DNA from 3 places in the Klebsiella sp. RIT-PI-d genome. Region 2 is predicted to be linked to each of the others. Evidence: predicted binding sites of a transcription regulator. Region 2 holds the regulator's gene; each other region holds the start of a gene.
The links. The regulator PhoB, encoded in region 2, activates phosphate uptake and scavenging genes when phosphate is short. The targets are predictions, from matches to a motif close to CTGTCATAAAACTGNCNNAT.
Positions count from the first base shown of each region.

Region 1: the regulator PhoB is predicted to act here: its motif matches at 5,395-5,414, upstream of pstS (phosphate ABC transporter substrate-binding protein PstS).
Region 3: the regulator PhoB is predicted to act here: its motif matches at 4,887-4,906, upstream of uvrB (excinuclease ABC subunit UvrB).

Region 1 is NZ_LGIT01000004.1:449,486-455,730, forward strand. It holds gene AC791_RS05285 (ADP-ribosylglycohydrolase family protein) at 1-652, shown strand, start outside; gene phoU (phosphate signaling complex protein PhoU) at 698-1,423, opposite strand; gene pstB (phosphate ABC transporter ATP-binding protein PstB) at 1,438-2,211, opposite strand; gene pstA (phosphate ABC transporter permease PstA) at 2,292-3,182, opposite strand; gene pstC (phosphate ABC transporter permease PstC) at 3,182-4,141, opposite strand; gene pstS (phosphate ABC transporter substrate-binding protein PstS) at 4,268-5,308, opposite strand; gene glmS (glutamine--fructose-6-phosphate transaminase (isomerizing)) at 5,597-6,245, opposite strand, start outside.
Region 2 is NZ_LGIT01000009.1:115,045-121,289, forward strand. It holds gene sbcD (exonuclease subunit SbcD) at 1-658, opposite strand, end outside; gene phoB (phosphate response regulator transcription factor PhoB) at 833-1,522, shown strand; gene phoR (phosphate regulon sensor histidine kinase PhoR) at 1,544-2,833, shown strand; gene brnQ (branched-chain amino acid transporter carrier protein BrnQ) at 3,244-4,563, shown strand; gene proY (proline-specific permease ProY) at 4,645-6,000, shown strand; gene malZ (maltodextrin glucosidase) at 6,233-6,245, shown strand, end outside.
Region 3 is NZ_LGIT01000009.1:484,860-491,104, reverse strand. It holds gene eptA (phosphoethanolamine transferase EptA) at 1-767, shown strand, start outside; gene pmrA (two-component system response regulator PmrA) at 768-1,433, shown strand; gene pmrB (two-component system sensor histidine kinase PmrB) at 1,433-2,518, shown strand; gene uvrB (excinuclease ABC subunit UvrB) at 2,651-4,669, opposite strand; gene AC791_RS08910 (ABC transporter ATP-binding protein) at 5,399-6,115, shown strand; gene bioD (dethiobiotin synthase) at 6,081-6,245, opposite strand, start outside.

The DNA of each region.
Region 1 (6,245 bases), on a different contig from region 2:
GCGCTGGGGCTATTTCAGCTCAACAGGTGAATGCTTTGATATTGGTACCACCGTCGCCCGGGCGCTGGGAAAGTTTGCGCTGGATGGCGAGCCTTACGCAGGCTCCAGCGCGCCGAATACCGCGGGTAACGGCTCGCTGATGCGCCTCGCACCGGCCGTTCTGTACGCCTTTCCCGATCGCCAGCAGGCTCTGGCGTATGCTGAAGATTCTTCCCGCACCACGCACGCCGCACCGGAGGCTATCGCCAGTTGCCGCCTGTTCGCGCAGTATTTGCTGAATGCGCTGAGCGGAAAAGATAAAGCAGCGACGCTTGCTGACCTTGACGCGCTGCCCGCACAGGAAAATCTGCGCCAGATTGCCCTCGGAGGCTATCAGCAAAAACCTCGTTCGGCGATCCACGGTACCGGCTATTGCGTACAAAGCCTTGAGGCGGCGCTGTGGTGTTTTTATCACGGGGAGAGTTTTGAAGAGACGATCCTGCTGGCGGCAAATCTGGGCGACGATGCCGACACCACGGCTGCGATAGTAGGTCAGCTTGCCGGCGCATTCTACGGGGTAGACGCAATACCCCAGACGTGGCGGGACTGGCTGTGGCAGTACGAGGATATTGACGCCCTGGCTCGTCAGCTGCTGGAGAGGCCTCTGGCATAAAAGATATCGCCGGGAGCAGCCCTGCTTCCCGGCGATATTCAGGCATTACTCTTTCGGATCGCGACCGGCCAGCAGCTTATCCAGTTCATCTCCGCCGATGTGACGGAAATCCTGTCCTTTGACAAAATAGAAAATAAACTCACAAATGTTCTGACAGCGGTCGCCGATACGCTCGATAGAGCGTGCGCAGAACAGGGCGGTGAGCACGCTGGGAATAGTGCGCGGATCTTCCATCATGTAAGTCATCAGCTGACGCACGATGCCTTCATATTCCTGATCCACTTTTTTATCTTCCCGATAAATGCGTACCGCTTCATCAAGATCCATACGCGCAAAGGCGTCCAGCACGTCATGCAGCATCTGCACCGTGTGCCGTCCCAGCGACTCAAGGCTCACCAGTAGCGGCTGGTGCTGCTGAGAGAACTTCTCCAGCGCGGTGCGGCAGATTTTGTCCGCGACATCACCAATACGTTCCAGTTCGGCGATGGTTTTGATGATAGCCATTACCAGCCGCAGATCGCTTGCCGTCGGCTGGCGCCTGGCAATAATACGTACGCAGGCTTCATCGATGGCGACTTCCATCATGTTGACCTGCTTGTCGCCTTCGATCACGCGCTTCGCCAGTTCGCTATCCTGATTATGCATCGCGGTGATCGCATCAGATAACTGCTGCTCTACCAGGCCGCCCATCGTCATGACTTCGGTGCGAATATGCTCCAGTTCAGCATTAAACTGACCGGAAATGTGTTTATTAAGATTTAAGTTTTCCATGACGCACTCCTGAATCAACCGTAGCGGCCGGTGATATAATCTTCAGTCTGTTTTTTCGCGGGCTTGGTAAACAGATCGTCGGTGTGACTAAACTCGATCAACTCGCCAAGATACATAAATGCCGTATGATCGGAGCAACGCGCCGCCTGCTGCATGTTGTGGGTCACAATCACTACGGTGTAGTCCTGTTTTAGTTCTGTGATCAACTCTTCTATGCGCCCGGTAGAAATCGGGTCCAGCGCCGAGCACGGCTCATCCAGCAGCAGAACCTCAGGACGAATAGCAATGCCGCGCGCAATGCACAAACGCTGCTGCTGGCCGCCTGAAAGAGAGTAGCCGCTCTGATGCAGCTTATCTTTGGTTTCGTTCCACAACGCCGCCTTGGTTAAGGCCCACTGCACCCGCTCGTCCATGTCGGGACGGGAGAGTTTTTCAAACAGGCGAACGCCAAACGCAATGTTGTCATAGATAGACATCGGAAACGGTGTCGGTTTCTGAAAAACCATGCCGACTTTAGCGCGTAGCAGGGCAATATCCTGCGCATGGTTGAGAATATTTTCGCCATCCAGCAGGATCTCACCTTCTGCACGCTGTTCCGGATACAGCTCATACATTTTATTGAACGTGCGCAGCAGCGTAGACTTACCGCAGCCTGACGGCCCGATGAATGCCGTGACCTGATTTTTAGCAATATCCAGATTGATGTTTTTCAGGGCATGGAATTTGCCGTAGTAGAAGTTCAGATCGCGAACCTTAATTTTACCCGGTGCCGTGTTAACCATACTCATCTCACTCTTTTCCTCATCCAGCGCCGCCGCAGGCCGCGCCGTAAAATTGTGCCGGATAAGACGCCATCCGGCAGGATGTCTTAACCGTGTTTCTGCTTCGCGAAAACCACGCGCGCCAGAATATTCAGTAGCAATACGCACAGGGTAATGATCAACACGCCTGCCCAGGCTAACTGTTGCCACTCCGCAAACGGGCTCATCGCAAACTTAAAGATAGTGACCGGCAGGTTGGCGATAGGCTGCATCATATCGGTGCTCCAGAACTGGTTGGAGAGGGCGGTAAACAGCAGCGGAGCAGTCTCACCCGCGATGCGCGCAATCGCCAGCAGCACGCCGGTCATAATGCCGGATACGGAAGCTTTAAGGGTAATGGCGGAAATCATCTTCCACTTTGGCGTTCCCAGGGCATAGGCCGCTTCACGCAGGCTATCCGGCACCAGTTTAAGCATGTTTTCCGTGGTCCGGATGACGATTGGCACCTGCAACAGCGCCAGCGCAATGACGCCTGCCCAGCCGGAGAAGTGCTGCATTTGCGCCACGACCACGGTGTAAACGAACAGGCCAACGACAATAGACGGCGCGGAAAGCAGAATGTCGTTAATAAAGCGGATGACTTCGGCCAGCCATGATTTACGTCCGTACTCCGCCAGATAAATCCCCGCCATAATCCCCAGCGGCGTGCCAATGGCGGTGGCCCAGAAGATTAACAAACCCCTGCCGGCCAGCGCACTCGCCCGACCCCCCCCCGCCGTATTGGGCGGCGGCGTCATTTCAGTAAACAGCGCCAGTGACATTCCGTCGATACCACGCGTAATGGTGGACATCAGGATCCAGATAAGCCAGAACAGCCCGAATGCCATGGTGGCCATTGAGAGCGTCAGCGCAATACGGTTTTTCAGGCGGCGCCTGGCCTGCATTTTGCGCCGCGATTCTGCCAGCTGCGCCGTGTTTTGCATGTCGAGCGTAGTCATTAGCGCGCCCCTTCATTTTTGGCCAGACGCAGCACCATGAATTTAGAGATAGCCAGCACGATAAAGGTAATTACAAACAGGATCAGCCCCAGCTCCATCAGCGCAGCAACGTGCAGGCCGGATTCCGCTTCGGCAAATTCATTAGCCAGCGCAGAGGTAATGCTGTTACCCGGCATGTACAGCGAGATGCTGTCGAGCTGGTAGGTATTACCGATGATAAAGGTGACCGCCATGGTTTCACCCAACGCGCGCCCGAGGCCGAGCATCACGCCGCCAATAACACCATTTTTGGTGAACGGCAGCACGATGCGCCAGATAACTTCCCAGGTGGTACAGCCGATGCCGTAGGCCGACTCTTTCATCATCACCGGGGTTTGTTCAAACACATCGCGCATCACCGCCGCAATGTAGGGAATAATCATAATGGCGAGGATCACGCCTGCGGCCAGGATACCAATACCAAAGGCCGGGCCAGAGAACAGCGCACCAACGAACGGGATATTGGACAGAATATTGCCGACCGGCTCCTGAAAATAGGTGGCAAACAGCGGAGCGAAAATAAACAGCCCCCACATGCCGTAGACAATGCTGGGGATCGCCGCCAGCAGTTCGATCGCAATCCCGAGCGGGCGCTTAAGCCAGGCCGGAGCCAGCTCAGTCAGGAATAGTGCAATGCCGAAGCTGACAGGCACGGCAATCAGCAGGGCAATAATAGAGGTCGCCAGGGTGCCGTAAATCGGTACCAGCGCACCGTAGATATCATTCGGAGCATCCCACTCTTTGGTCCACAGGAATGAGAAACCAAACTTCTCAATACTGGGCCAGGACGAAATGATCAGGGAGACGATAATACCGCCCAGCATCAATAGCACGATCAGCGCAGCCAGTTTTACCAGCGCGCTGAATATCATGTCACCCTTTTTACCCGGTGGGTTAAATACACTCCTGGTTGCAGCCATAAATTACTCTTTAGTTAACGACGCCTTACGAATATGCCCGGTAGCATGACGCTTGCCGGGCCTACAGTGTGTAGCTGTAAGGCGGGTAAGCACTTTGCCGCCCGCCATGTTCGTCAGTCTGGCTTATTAGTACAGCGCTTTACCGCTGCTGTCTTTCACGTTGGTTTTCCATGCAGCGCGAACCTGCTCAACTACGTTATCCGGCAGGCTGGCGTAATCCAGATCGTTTGCCTGTTTAGCACCGTCTTTATATGCCCAGTCGAAGAACTTCAGCACTTCAACACCCTGCTCAGGTTTTTTCTGCTCTTTATGGATCAGAATGAACGTGGTGGAGGTAATCGGCCACGCTTCGTCACCTTTCTGATTCGTCAGGTCCTGCGCAAAAGATTTGCTCCAGTCCACACCTTTTGCTGCATTAGCAAAGCTGTCTTCCGTCGGGCTGACCGGCTTGCCATCCGCAGAAATCAATTTGGTGTAAGCCAGATTATTTTGCTTCGCATAGGCGTATTCGACATAGCCAATGGACCCTGGCAGACGCTGGACAAACGCGGCGATACCGTCGTTGCCTTTACCGCCCAGACCGGTTGGCCAGTTTACCGTCGAGCCTGCGCCAATTTTAGATTTCCACTCTTCGTTCACTTTCGCCAGATAGCTGGTGAACACGAAAGAAGTACCAGAACCGTCGGCACGGCGAACGACTGCGATATTCTGCGAAGGCAGTTTCAGACCCGGGTTCAGTTTGGTGATAGCCGCATCATCCCACTTCTTAATTTTACCGAGATAAATGTCGCCCAGCGTCTTACCGTCCAGAACCAGCTCACCTGATTTCAGGCCGGGAATGTTAACGGCCAGAACGACGCCGCCGATAACGGTCGGAAACTGAAACAGACCTTCCTGCTGGAGCTTTTCGTCAGACAGCGGCGCATCTGATGCCCCGAAGTCGACCGTGTTAGCGATGATCTGTTTTACGCCGCCGGAGGAACCAATACCCTGATAGTTAATCTTATTGCCGGTAGATTTGTTGTAGGTGTCGGCCCATTTGGCATACACCGGCGCAGGAAAAGTTGCACCTGCACCTGTCAGGCTTGCTGCCGCGTTAACAGCGAAAGCGCTCATGGATAAGGTTGCGGTGACAACCGTTGCGACAGTGGTACGCATAACGTTCATAATGTCTCCTGCTGGGATTCGTAAATCATTGTTAAGTGGCTACGAGGAGCAAAGTAGGACAATCTGGTGACAGTTATATGTAATGTTCATGACAGTTTAATGACAATGAGGCTTGTTTTTTTAACCTCATGAAAAACAACTGTATTTATTTAAGACCGATTGGGTTTATCGCCTTTTTTATCCGGAGGACTGCGGTTTAAAAAACGGAATATGACAAAATTTTTATTGTTTCAGGCATAAAAAAGGCGACATCCCAGGGGCAGTCGCCTTATAAAAAGAAATTATTCGTTATTCAACGGTAACGGATTTCGCCAGATTACGCGGCTGATCGACATCCGTACCTTTTATCAGGGCAACATGATAAGCCAGTAACTGAAGAGGAACGGTATAGAAAATAGGGGCAATGACCTCTTCCACATGCGGCATTTCAATAATATGCATGTTATCGCTGCTGGTGAAACCGGCATCCTGGTCGGCAAAAACATAAAGCTGACCGCCACGAGCACGAACTTCTTCGATGTTCGACTTCAGTTTTTCCAGAAGATCGTTGTTGGGTGCAACAACAATAACCGGCATATCGGCATCAATCAGCGCCAGCGGTCCGTGTTTCAGCTCGCCAGCGGCGTAAGCTTCTGCATGAATATAGGAGATCTCTTTCAGCTTCAGCGCGCCTTCCAGCGCGATGGGATACTGATCGCCACGGCCGAGGAACAACGCGTGATGTTTGTCAGAGAAATCTTCCGCCAGCGCTTCAATACGCTTATCCTGCGATAACATCTGCTCAATGCGGCTTGGCAATGCCTGAAGCCCGTGAACGATATCGTGTTCAACAGACGCATCCAGCCCTTTCAGCCGGGACAGTCGGGCCACCAGCATCAGCAGGACGGTCAACTGCGTGGTAAACGCTTTGGTCGAAGCAACGCCAATCTCAGTGCCT
Region 2 (6,245 bases):
GCGCGATATAGTCCGCCGGCGGGAAGTTTTGCGCCGGAAACGCATCGAGGGTGCCGATATAAATGTCGCGCACCGACTCGCTTTTACTCACCCCAACCGTGGTCAGGTGACCGCTGGCAATAATCGGAAGGCGCAGGTCGCCTCGCAGCGCGCAGGCATTTTGATACTGCTGCTGATAATAGTCAGTAATAGCCGTGAGTAAACGCTGCTGTTTCTGGCTACCAGACTGCCCCGCCTGGCTGATGACCATATCGCGCGGACGTAAAAAGGGCACCGGGCAGAATACCGCGCCGGGCGTGCCGTCACGCTGCAAAAGCATTTGCGGTTCATGGCCTGCGCTGGCAATTACCGTGGTATTAAGAAACGCCAGAATATCGCGTGACTCATTCAGGGTGGCGACAGAATCATGGTTTCCCGCCAGCACCACAAGATGGCAACCAGTTTTTTGCAAGTCGACCACAAACTGATAATACATTTCGCGGGCGTAGCTCGGCGGCGAGCCAGTATCAAAAATATCGCCGGCCACAATAATCGTATCGACCAGATGCGTTTGTGCTGTATCCAGCAGCCAGCTAAGAAAAGCTTTATGCTCGGCGGCACGGCTTTTACTGTAGAAATTCTGGCCGAGATGCCAGTCTGAAGTATGAATGATGCGCATGTCGATTCCGTGGCAAAAAAGCGTAGCGCCGATTATAACGTTTCATGCGGGCAGGGCGAAGCCGCTCTGTCATATCTCCGTTATGCTAACGTCATCAGGGGATCTTTTTCATAAATCTGTCACAAATCTGACGCATAATGATATCGCTATCCATAATGATAAACAGGGTAAAAAATGGCGAGACGTATTCTGGTCGTAGAAGATGAAGCTCCAATTCGTGAAATGGTTTGCTTTGTCCTCGAGCAAAATGGTTTTCAGCCCGTCGAAGCAGAAGATTATGACAGTGCGGTGAACCAGCTCAATGAACCCTGGCCCGATTTGATCCTGCTGGACTGGATGCTCCCCGGCGGTTCCGGCATCCAGTTTATTAAACATATCAAGCGTGAAGCGCTCACGCGTGAAATCCCGGTTGTGATGCTGACGGCACGCGGTGAAGAAGAAGATCGCGTCCGCGGACTGGAAACCGGCGCTGATGACTACGTCACCAAACCGTTTTCACCTAAAGAGTTAGTGGCGCGGATCAAGGCGGTTATGCGCCGCATCTCCCCGATGGCGGTTGATGAAGTGATTGAGATGCAGGGATTAAGTCTCGATCCCTCCTCGCACCGGGTAATGGCTGGTGAAAGCCCGCTTGATATGGGGCCGACTGAATTTAAACTCCTGCACTTTTTCATGACCCATCCTGAGCGCGTTTACAGCCGCGAGCAGTTGCTGAACCACGTCTGGGGAACCAACGTCTACGTCGAAGATCGCACGGTAGATGTGCATATTCGCCGCCTGCGTAAAGCGCTGGAGCAGGGCGGACACGATCGCATGGTTCAAACCGTTCGCGGCACGGGTTATCGTTTTTCCACCCGTTTTTGATACCTGACAGGAGTGTGACGCGTGCTGGAACGTCTGTCATGGAAAAGGCTGGTTTTTGAACTCATCGTCTGCTGCCTGCCCGCGCTGGTGCTCGGCGCCTTTTTTGGCTATCTGCCGTGGTTTTTGCTGGCATCCGTCACGGGGCTGCTGGTGTGGCACTTTCTCAATTTACTGCGACTGTCGTGGTGGCTATGGGTTGATCGCAGTATGACGCCGCCGCCGGGGCGCGGAAGCTGGGAGCCGCTGCTTTACGGGCTGCATCTAATGCAGATGCGTAATAAAAAGCGCCGCCGCGAGTTGGGTAATCTGATTAAACGCTTTCGCAGCGGAGCCGAATCGCTGCCGGACGCCGTGGTTCTGACCACCGAAGAGGGCACTATCTTCTGGTGTAACGGCCTTGCACAGCAGGTTCTCGGGCTGCGCTGGCCGGACGATAATGGGCAAAATATTCTCAACCTGCTGCGTTACCCCGAATTTACGCTTTATCTTAAGCAACGTGATTTCAGCAAGCCGCTCAATTTGATCCTGAGTAATGGCCGTCATCTTGAATTTCGCGTGATGCCTTACAGTGAAAATCAACGTCTGATGGTGGCGCGAGATACCACTCAAATGCACCAGCTTGAAGGGGCAAGACGCAACTTTTTTGCCAACGTCAGTCATGAATTGCGTACACCGCTGACCGTGTTACAGGGCTATCTGGAAATGATGCAGGAGCAAACGCTGGAAGGCGCGCCAAGAGAGAAAGCGCTGCATACCATGCGTGAGCAGACGCAGCGTATGGAGTCACTGGTGAAGCAGTTGTTGACCCTGTCTAAAATTGAAGCTGCGCCTGCGCTGGTGCTGAATGAAAAAATTGATGTTCCGATGATGCTGCGCGTTATCGAGCGGGAAGCACAGACCCTGAGTCATGACCAGCATACGCTGCATTTTACCGTGGATAACACACTCAGCGTGTTGGGTAATGAGGAACAGCTACGTAGCGCGATCTCTAATCTGGTCTACAACGCCGTTAATCATACGCCTGCTGGTACGACAATAACTCTACAGTGGCAGCGGACCGAGAGCGGGGCACTATTCACCCTTGAAGATAACGGACCGGGCATTGCGCCAGAGCATATCCCGCGTTTGACAGAGCGTTTTTACCGGGTGGATAAAGCGCGATCCCGGCAAACTGGCGGCAGTGGTTTAGGTCTGGCGATTGTAAAGCATGCGTTGAATCATCATGATAGTCAGCTAAAAATTGAGAGTCAGCCGGGCGAGGGAACGCGTTTTAGTTTCTTACTACCGCAACGTTTCATTGCCAAAAATTAGCATATCGGGGACGTACGTAAGAAAATCTTTCCGCAGATCCGCCTTCGCTGGTTTGCTTACTTTGCAGGTTAGCGAAGCGGACACCATATCCTGATGTCTGCTGCTTTTTTGTTCGAATGATCAGCCATCAGTTTTTCTGATATCTGGTTCATTATGCTGACTCTAATTTTTGAATTAGCATAATCATCTGGTTTTACGATCCCACCTTGCTTTAAAACGTTATAAGCGTTTAAATTGCGCCCCAGAGGCTGTCATACTCACTGCCTTAGCGTGATAAATCGAAAAACTATACTTCGTCACGTCAGTCAGGGAGCATATCCCGCTGGAAATATCTGTAATTGCTGCGTTATCGTCCCGTATGGAAAGCAACAATTCATTTACAACACCACATCCACAGGCAGTAAATATTTATGACCCATCAGTTAAAATCTCGCGACATCATGGCCCTGGGTTTTATGACCTTTGCGCTGTTTGTCGGCGCAGGCAATATCATTTTCCCGCCGATGGTTGGCGTACAGGCCGGTGAGCACGTCTGGACGGCAGCACTTGGCTTTCTGATTACCGCGGTTGGCCTGCCGGTCCTTACCGTGGTTGCCCTGGCGAAAGTGGGCGGCGGGATTGACAGCCTTAGCACGCCGATTGGCAAAGTGGCGGGCGTTTTGCTGGCAACGATTTGTTATCTGGCTGTCGGGCCGCTGTTTGCGACGCCGCGTACTGCAACCGTCTCTTTTGAAGTCGGCATTGCACCGCTGGCAGGTGACGGCGCGATGCCGCTGTTCATCTACAGCATCGTGTATTTTGCCATCGTGATCGTCGTGTCTCTTTATCCGGGTAAGTTGCTTGATACGGTGGGCAATTTCCTGGCACCGATGAAAATTGTTGCGTTGACGGTGCTTTCCGTGGCGGCGCTGGTGTGGCCGGCCGGGCCAATCAGTCACGCGATTGACGCCTACCAAACTGCCCCGTTCTCTAATGGCTTCGTGAATGGCTATCTGACAATGGATACCCTGGGCGCCATGGTCTTTGGCATCGTCATCGTGAATGCTGCACGTTCACGCGGTGTCACCGAGGCGCGCCTGCTGACCCGCTATACCGTCTGGGCGGGTTTAATGGCCGGTATCGGCCTGACGCTGCTGTATCTCGCGCTGTTCCGTCTGGGTTCTGACAGCGCGACGCTGGTCGACCAGTCTGCAAACGGGGCGGCTATTCTGCACGCTTATGTACAGCATACCTTTGGCGGTGCAGGCAGCTTGATGCTGGCGGCGCTGATTTTCCTCGCCTGTCTGGTGACGGCGGTAGGCCTGACCTGCGCGTGCGCCGAGTTCTTTGCCCAGTATCTGCCGCTCTCTTATCGTACGCTGGTCTTTATCCTCGGCGGATTCTCAATGGCGGTGTCGAATCTGGGGCTGAGCCACCTGATTCAAATCTCGGTTCCGGTGTTAACCGCTATCTATCCGCCGTGTATCGCACTCGTTGTGTTAAGCTTTACGCGCTCATGGTGGCATAATTCATCGCGCGTGATTGCGCCCGCCATGTTTATCAGCCTGATTTTTGGTATCCTTGACGGTATTAAAGCCTCGGCATTGAAGGATGTTCTGCCTGCGTGGACCGAGCGTTTACCGCTGTCTGAGCAGGGGCTGGCCTGGCTGATGCCAACGGTGGTAATGATTGTACTAGCCGTTATCTACGACCGTATTGCAGGACGTCAGGTAACGTCAAACGCACATTAATCATTGCACGGCGGTTCGTTTAACCACGGAATTTAGCATTCCGTGGTTTTTTATTTTTTGTGTTGAATGGCATTTGAAACGATGGAAAGTACTAACAAGCTGAAGCGGGGACTGAGCACCCGTCACATCCGCTTTATGGCACTCGGGTCGGCAATTGGCACCGGCCTTTTTTATGGCTCCGCAGATGCTATAAAAATGGCAGGTCCCAGCGTCCTGCTGGCCTATATCATTGGCGGCGTCGCGGCGTATATTATCATGCGTGCATTAGGAGAGATGTCGGTTCATAATCCGTCCGCCAGCTCTTTTTCGCGTTATGCGCAGGATAATCTTGGCCCGCTTGCCGGCTATATTACCGGCTGGACGTACTGCTTCGAAATCCTGATCGTCGCGATTGCGGACGTCACGGCATTCGGCATCTATATGGGCGTCTGGTTCCCGCACGTTCCGCACTGGATCTGGGTGCTGAGCGTGGTGATGATCATCTGCGCGGTCAACCTGATGAGCGTGAAGGTGTTCGGTGAACTGGAGTTCTGGTTCTCTTTCTTTAAAGTTGCCACCATTATCATCATGATCCTGGCGGGCGTTGGCATTATTGTCTGGGGAATTGGCAACGGCGGACAGCCGACCGGGATCCACAATTTGTGGAGTAACGGTGGGTTCTTCAGTAATGGCTGGCTGGGCACGGTCATGTCGCTGCAGATGGTGATGTTTGCCTACGGCGGTATCGAAATTATCGGTATTACTGCCGGAGAAGCGAAAGATCCGCAGACCTCGATTCCGCGGGCCATCAACTCCGTGCCAATGCGTATTCTGGTGTTCTACGTCGGTACGCTGTTCGTTATTATGTCTATCTATCCGTGGAATCAGGTTGGCACCGACGGTAGTCCGTTTGTTCTCACTTTCCAGCATCTCGGCATTACGTTTGCGGCCAGCATCCTGAACTTTGTCGTGCTTACCGCCTCACTCTCCGCCATTAACAGCGATGTCTTCGGTGTGGGACGCATGCTTCACGGTATGGCAGAGCAGGGAAGCGCACCGAAATTTTTCGCCAAAACCACGCGTCGCGGTATTCCATGGGTGACGGTTATGGTGATGACGGTGGCGCTGCTGCTGGCGGTTTATCTGAACTATATCATTCCGGAAAACGTCTTCCTGGTGATTGCCTCCCTGGCGACCTTTGCCACGGTATGGGTATGGATTATGATCCTGCTGTCGCAAATCGCCTTCCGACGCCGTCTGTCACCGGAAGAGACGCGGGCGCTGAAGTTTAAAGTGCCCGGCGGCGTCACCACGACTATCATCGGGCTGGTTTTTCTGGTCTTTATCATCGCGCTTATTGGCTATCATCCGGATACGCGTATTTCGCTATACGTTGGTTTCGGCTGGATTATTCTGCTGCTGATTGGCTGGATGTTTAAACGCCGCGCCAAAGCCTGATAATACGAGGTAAAGCGCCGAACGGCGCTTTACCTGTCCGCTACTGCGTCGCCTCCTCATACCACCTTCGCCTTCTGCGCAGGCTAATTATCCCTCGCCTCTGTGCTTATATACCTCGTGATAGCGGGTGAAATTCTGCGCCCCTGTCGTCCTCCCCCGAAAAAAAGAGAAAAGATGAGCAGGACCTTTGCCGCCTGTGTCATGGTGACGTGATGTATTGCGAAGAGGACTGATGATGTTAACTG
Region 3 (6,245 bases), 370 kb from region 2:
GAATGCCGCGTGCGCATTATGATGCCCAGCTGGCACACCATCAGGAGGGGTTGCTGGATGTCATCCAGCGTGCCGGTATCCAGGTTCTGTGGAATGAAAACGACGGAGGCTGCAAAGGCGCCTGTACACGCGTACCAACCCAGGATAAGACCGCGCAAAAACTGCCCCGTCAGTGTATGAATGGCGAATGCTACGATGAGGTTTTATTCGATGGTCTGGAACGATATATCGACACCCTTCAGGGCGATGGGGTGATTGTTTTACATACTATCGGCAGCCACGGCCCGACCTATTATCGTCGCTATCCGCCACAGTTCCGTAAATTTACCCCCACCTGCGACACCAATGAGATCCAAACCTGTAGTCAGGCACAACTGATGAATACCTATGATAATACGGTTCTGTACGTGGATTATATTGTCGATAAGGCGATCAAGCTGCTGCAACGTAAACAGGATAAATTTACCACCAGCCTGGTCTATCTTTCCGATCACGGTGAATCTCTGGGTGAAGATGGCATTTATCTCCACGGTTTGCCGTGGTCGGTGGCCCCGCAGATGCAAAAACACATTCCGATGCTGATTTGGCTTTCAGCGGATTATCAGAAGCGTTATGACATTAATCAGCAGTGTCTGGAAAAAAACGCTGACACACAATCCTACTCACAGGATAATCTTTTCTCGACCATGCTGGGATTAGTCGGTGTTAATACGCACGTTTATCAGGAAAAAGACGACATTTTACTGCCGTGCAGAGGAGCTAACTAAGTGAAAATATTAGTTATAGAGGATGACGCTTTATTATTGCAGGGATTGATTCTCGCAATGCAAAACGAGGGATATGTCTGCGACGGCGTAACAACGGCCCGGGATGCCAAAATTTGCCTGGCCAATGCCTATTACAGCTTAGTGGTACTGGATCTGGGCCTGCCGGATCAAGATGGTTTGCAGCTGCTGGCGAATCTGCGCCGGGAGAAATTCACCCAGCCGGTTCTGATCCTGACCGCACGCGATACCGTTAACGATCGCATCTCAGGCCTGGATACCGGCGCGGATGATTATCTTATTAAGCCTTTCGCCCTCGACGAGCTGAATGCGCGTATTCGCGCCCTGCTGCGCCGTCATCATAATCAGGGTGATAACGAAATAACTATTGAGGATCTCACGCTGAATGTCACGCGTCGTCAGGTCCTGCTTGCCGGTGAACAGCTGGATTTAACGCCAAAAGAGTATGCGCTACTGTCCCGACTGATGTTAAAGGCGGGCAGCCCGGTCCACCGTGAAATTTTATATAACGATATCTACAGCTGGGAAAACGAACCGTCCACCAATACTCTTGAGGTGCACATGCATAATCTGCGGGAAAAAATTGGCAAAACGCGGATACGCACGGTGCGCGGTTTCGGCTATACAATGCCAGTGCAGGGTAAATAATGGCGCTATTGCGTAAACGGAAAACCACCATGCGCTTTCAGCTGCTGCTGACCATCGGTGCCATTCTTGTGGTGTGCCAGATATTCAGCGTGTTATGGCTGTGGCATGAGAGTAAAGAGCAGATCCAGCTGCTGGTTGAGAGTGCCATCCACAATCACAATAACAGCAAACACGTTGAGCATGAAGTTCACGAGGCGGTAGCCAGCCTGCTGGTCCCGAGCATGTTAATTATTGGCCTGGCGTTAATTATTAGCTTTCACGCGGTGAAAAAGATCACTCGTCCACTGGCTGAACTGCAGCGTGAGCTGGGTACCCGCACGCCAGATAATCTTCAGCCTATCAATATTGCTGCCCCGGTGAGCGAAGTGGAAGCGGTAACCTCGGCCATTAATCAGCTGGTGTCGCGGCTGACCGTCACGCTTGAGCGCGAACGGCTTTTTACTGCCGATGTGGCGCACGAATTGCGTACGCCGCTGGCCGGGCTGCGTTTGCACCTGGAGTTGATTGGCCGGGCCGGCACGGCCAACGTGGAGCCGCTGCTACAGCGTCTCGATCAGATGACAAACAGTATTGCTCAGCTTCTCCAGCTTGCCCGCGTCGGGCAATCCTTTTCCGCCGGGAGTTACCAGCGGGTTGAGCTATATTCGGATGTGATCCTGCCCCTGCAGGATGAGCTTGAAACCATGCTGGCGCCGCGCCAGCAGCGGCTGGTGCTGCCTGCTGAATGTCAGGCTGCGGTGTCAGGAGATGCCACGTTATTACGCTTCCTGCTGCGAAATCTGGTGGAGAATGCCTATCGCTACAGCCCGGTCGGTTCGGCTATCAGCATTTATCTTGAGTCAGAAAACGGGCCGCTGCTGGTGGTCGAAGATGAGGGTCCGGGCATTGATGAGTCAAAAAGCGGCGAGTTGAGTAAGGCATTTGTGCGTATGGACAGCCGATACGGGGGAATTGGCCTCGGATTAAGCATCGTAACGCGAATTGCACAGTTACATGACGCGCAGTTCTTTTTGCATAACCGACAAGCACAGCCAGGCGCACGAGCGTGGGTAAAATTCAAAGCCCTGCACAGCCCGCACGTATAAGCGTACTAACGGTCATGGCGGCTGCGCTTTATCCGGCCTGCCAGAACTAAGCGTTATCAGGCCGGTCTTCCCACAGGCCTGATAAACCCAGCGCCACCGGGCATGGAACCCGCCGTCCCGGTCGTTATTCCACTAGGATGCCGCGATGAACAGATCGCGTAACTGGTGAAGCTGATCGCGCGTTTGTGCGGCTTCCTCAAATTCAAGATCCCGGGCGTGCTGCATCATCTTCGCTTCCAGCTCGTGAATTTTCTGCTGTAGCGCTTTCGGCGTCAGCGGCAGTGCGGCATCGTCCTCAACCGGATGACGCGCTTTACCACGGCCTTTGGCTTTGGTCTTCGCAATGTTCTCACCCAGCGCCAGGATGTCGACGACTTTCTTATTCAGGCCCTGCGGCACAATGCCATGTTCTTCGTTGTACTGCTGCTGCTTCTCGCGGCGACGCTCCGTTTCACCGATCGCTTTTTCCATCGACGCCGTGATCTTATCGCCGTACAGAATCGCTTTACCGTTGATGTTACGTGCCGCACGACCAATGGTCTGGATAAGTGAACGCTCGGAACGCAGGAAGCCTTCTTTGTCGGCATCAAGGATAGCGACCAGCGAAACTTCCGGCATATCCAGCCCCTCTCGCAGCAGGTTGATACCGACCAGCACGTCAAACTCACCGAGGCGCAGGTCGCGAATGATCTCCATACGCTCCACAGTGTCGATGTCCGAGTGGAGATAGCGAACCTTCTCGCCGTGTTCGGTCAGATATTCGGTTAAGTCTTCCGCCATACGTTTGGTCAGGGTGGTTACCAGAACGCGCTCATTTATGGCTACCCGCGCGCGGATTTCCGAGAGCAAATCGTCCACCTGGGTGCCGACCGGACGCACTTCAATAATGGGGTCCAGAAGGCCGGTAGGACGAACGACTTGATCGACAATGTCGTCACCCGACTTTTCCAGCTCATACTTGCCCGGCGTCGCGGAAACGTAAATGGTTTGTGGCGCCAGGCCTTCAAACTCTTCAAACTTCATCGGACGGTTATCCAGCGCCGACGGCAGGCGAAAACCATATTCCACCAGGGTCTCTTTACGCGCCCGGTCGCCACGATACATGCCTCCAATTTGTGGAATAGTCACGTGCGACTCATCGATAACCAGCAGACCGTCGGCGGGCAAATAGTCGAACAGCGTCGGCGGCGCTTCACCCGGCCCACGCGCGGAAAGATAGCGCGAGTAGTTTTCGATACCGGAGCAGTAGCCCAGTTCGTTCATCATTTCGAGGTCGAACTGAGTGCGCTGGGTAATACGCTGTTCTTCAAGTAACTTGTTGTTCGCCATCAGCGTTTTGCGCCGGTCAGCCAGCTCAACTTTGATGTCTTCCATCGCCTGCACAATACGTTCGCGCGGCGTGACGTAGTGCGTTTTGGGATAGACGGTAAAACGCTGAATGGTGGATTCAATGTGTCCGGTAAGCGGATCGAATAACGACAGGCGTTCGACTTCTTCGTCAAATAACTCAACGCGCAGCGCCGTATCGTCAGACTCTGCCGGGAAAATATCAATCACCTCTCCGCGCACGCGAAACGTTCCGCGCTGGAACGCCTGATCGTTGCGGGCGTATTGCAGCTCTGCCAGGCGGCGCAGGATATCGCGCTGATTAATGATCATGCCGATGGATAAGTGCAGCATCATTTTCAGGTACAAATCGGGGTCGCCCAGGCCGTAAATTGCCGAAACGGACGCCACCACGACGACATCCCGACGCTCCAGCAGCGCTTTGGTAGCCGACAGACGCATTTGCTCGATATGCTCGTTGACCGACGCGTCTTTCTCAATGAAGGTGTCGGAACTGGGGACATACGCTTCCGGCTGGTAATAGTCGTAGTAGGAGACGAAATACTCTACGGCGTTATCCGGGAAGAACTCTTTCATTTCGCCGTACAGCTGCGCTGCCAGCGTTTTGTTAGGCGCCAGCACCATGGTTGGCCGCTGAAGATCGGCAATGACATTCGCGACGGTAAACGTCTTCCCTGACCCGGTTACGCCAAGCAGCGTCTGATGGGCCAGGCCATCTTCAAGACCTATTTTAAGACGACGAATCGCCTCAGGCTGATCGCCAGATGGACGAAATGCGGAATTCAGTTTGAACGGTTTACTCATTAATGGCTACCTGAAAGGAATGAAGCGGGCAGGAGCATAATTTTACGCGCCGCTGGTGATTTTGCCAACAGCTAATACTGGATAAAAAAACAGTAAGCGTAAAATTCTCCCCGTTATTGATGTAAACATCAGCAAAAGCGTAGCGCCAGGCCGGGAAAATGCCACCTGAAACGGGTTATCCCCAGAAAAATTCGTTTATTAACTTTGTCAAGTAACGTCATGACGGTTTAATGGCAACAGATGACACTTTTCTTGCACCGCTTGCTTTTATTTAACTGTTTGTATTTTATGTAAATATTATAAAAGCCGCGTTTGCCGCCAATTCAGGCGCAGGCCGCGTATTTACTCGTTTACCGCATCTTTTCTAACTCTAATACACAAGGTTATCCACAGGAATAGTGGATAACTCACGCCAGCCCTTTGCCGCCGCTCCCTGGCAAAAAACGAAGCGGCGGGTAAGTTGCGTGAATAAAAAATATTTACTGCTTTTTTTTACCGATTCGCGATTAAAGAGCGCTGATAAAACGCACTTTACCGCCTGGCTTTTGCACTACATCTTACTGCGCTGGCACCGACAACGTGCAGTGGGCAATAGCAGGATGCACCATTTGCGTATTAATCTCAGGCGCTATCTGAAATAAGCATCTTTTTTACCGATTCTACTGTCTCTGGCAAGCCTTTTGCAGCATCAGCCTGTCGAACTGCAGGTGCTGAATTGAGGAGATACCGATGTTGAGTCTGCGCGCTGTGAATCATTTTTATGGCAGTCAGCATACGCTGTGGAATATTACGCTTGAGCTACAGGCGGGAAAATGTACCAGCGTAGTGGGGCTACCTGGTATGGGAAAGTCTACGCTGTTTAATTGTATCACCGGCTTTTTACCGGTCGAGAGCGGGAGTATTGTCTGGCACGGTAATAATGCGCCGCCCTGCGATCTGCTGCCGCTTTCGGCGCTGAATCGTAGTGCACTGGGGATTGGCTATGTCCCCCAGGACCGGCGCATTTTCTCGCAGTTGACCGTGGAGGAGAATCTGCATATTGCCCATGCTGCCAGTGGCGATGGCGAGGTCAAAAGTACAATATATGATTTATTCCCGGAGCTGTGCACGCTGCGTCAGGCGAAGGCCGCCACCTTGTCAGACGATAATCAGTATCAGCTGGCACTGGCAAATGCGCTAATCGCCCGGCCCCGGCTGTTGATCCTTGATGAACCTACGCGCGGCGCGGGCCAGGCATTTTTACATAAGCTGGGCGAGATTATCCTGCGCCTGAAACGCGAACTGGGGTTAACGATCCTGCTGGCAGAACAGCATTTGTCGTTTATCCATCACGTTTCAGATCGTTTTTTTCTGCTGCACCAGGGCCGTAACGTTGCGCAGGGACAAGTTAATCAGCTTGACCAGCAACTTTTCACGCAGTGGATGACGCCGGTACCAGCGCGCTAAGATCAAGATACTGCCCGAGATCGCATGCTTGCGGGGGAGCATCGAGAAAAGGGATCTCGCCCAACAATGGCGCAGGTAATACGCGCCTGAGGGTGGCGAGATACTCCTGATGGCGACGACCCGGCGGGAT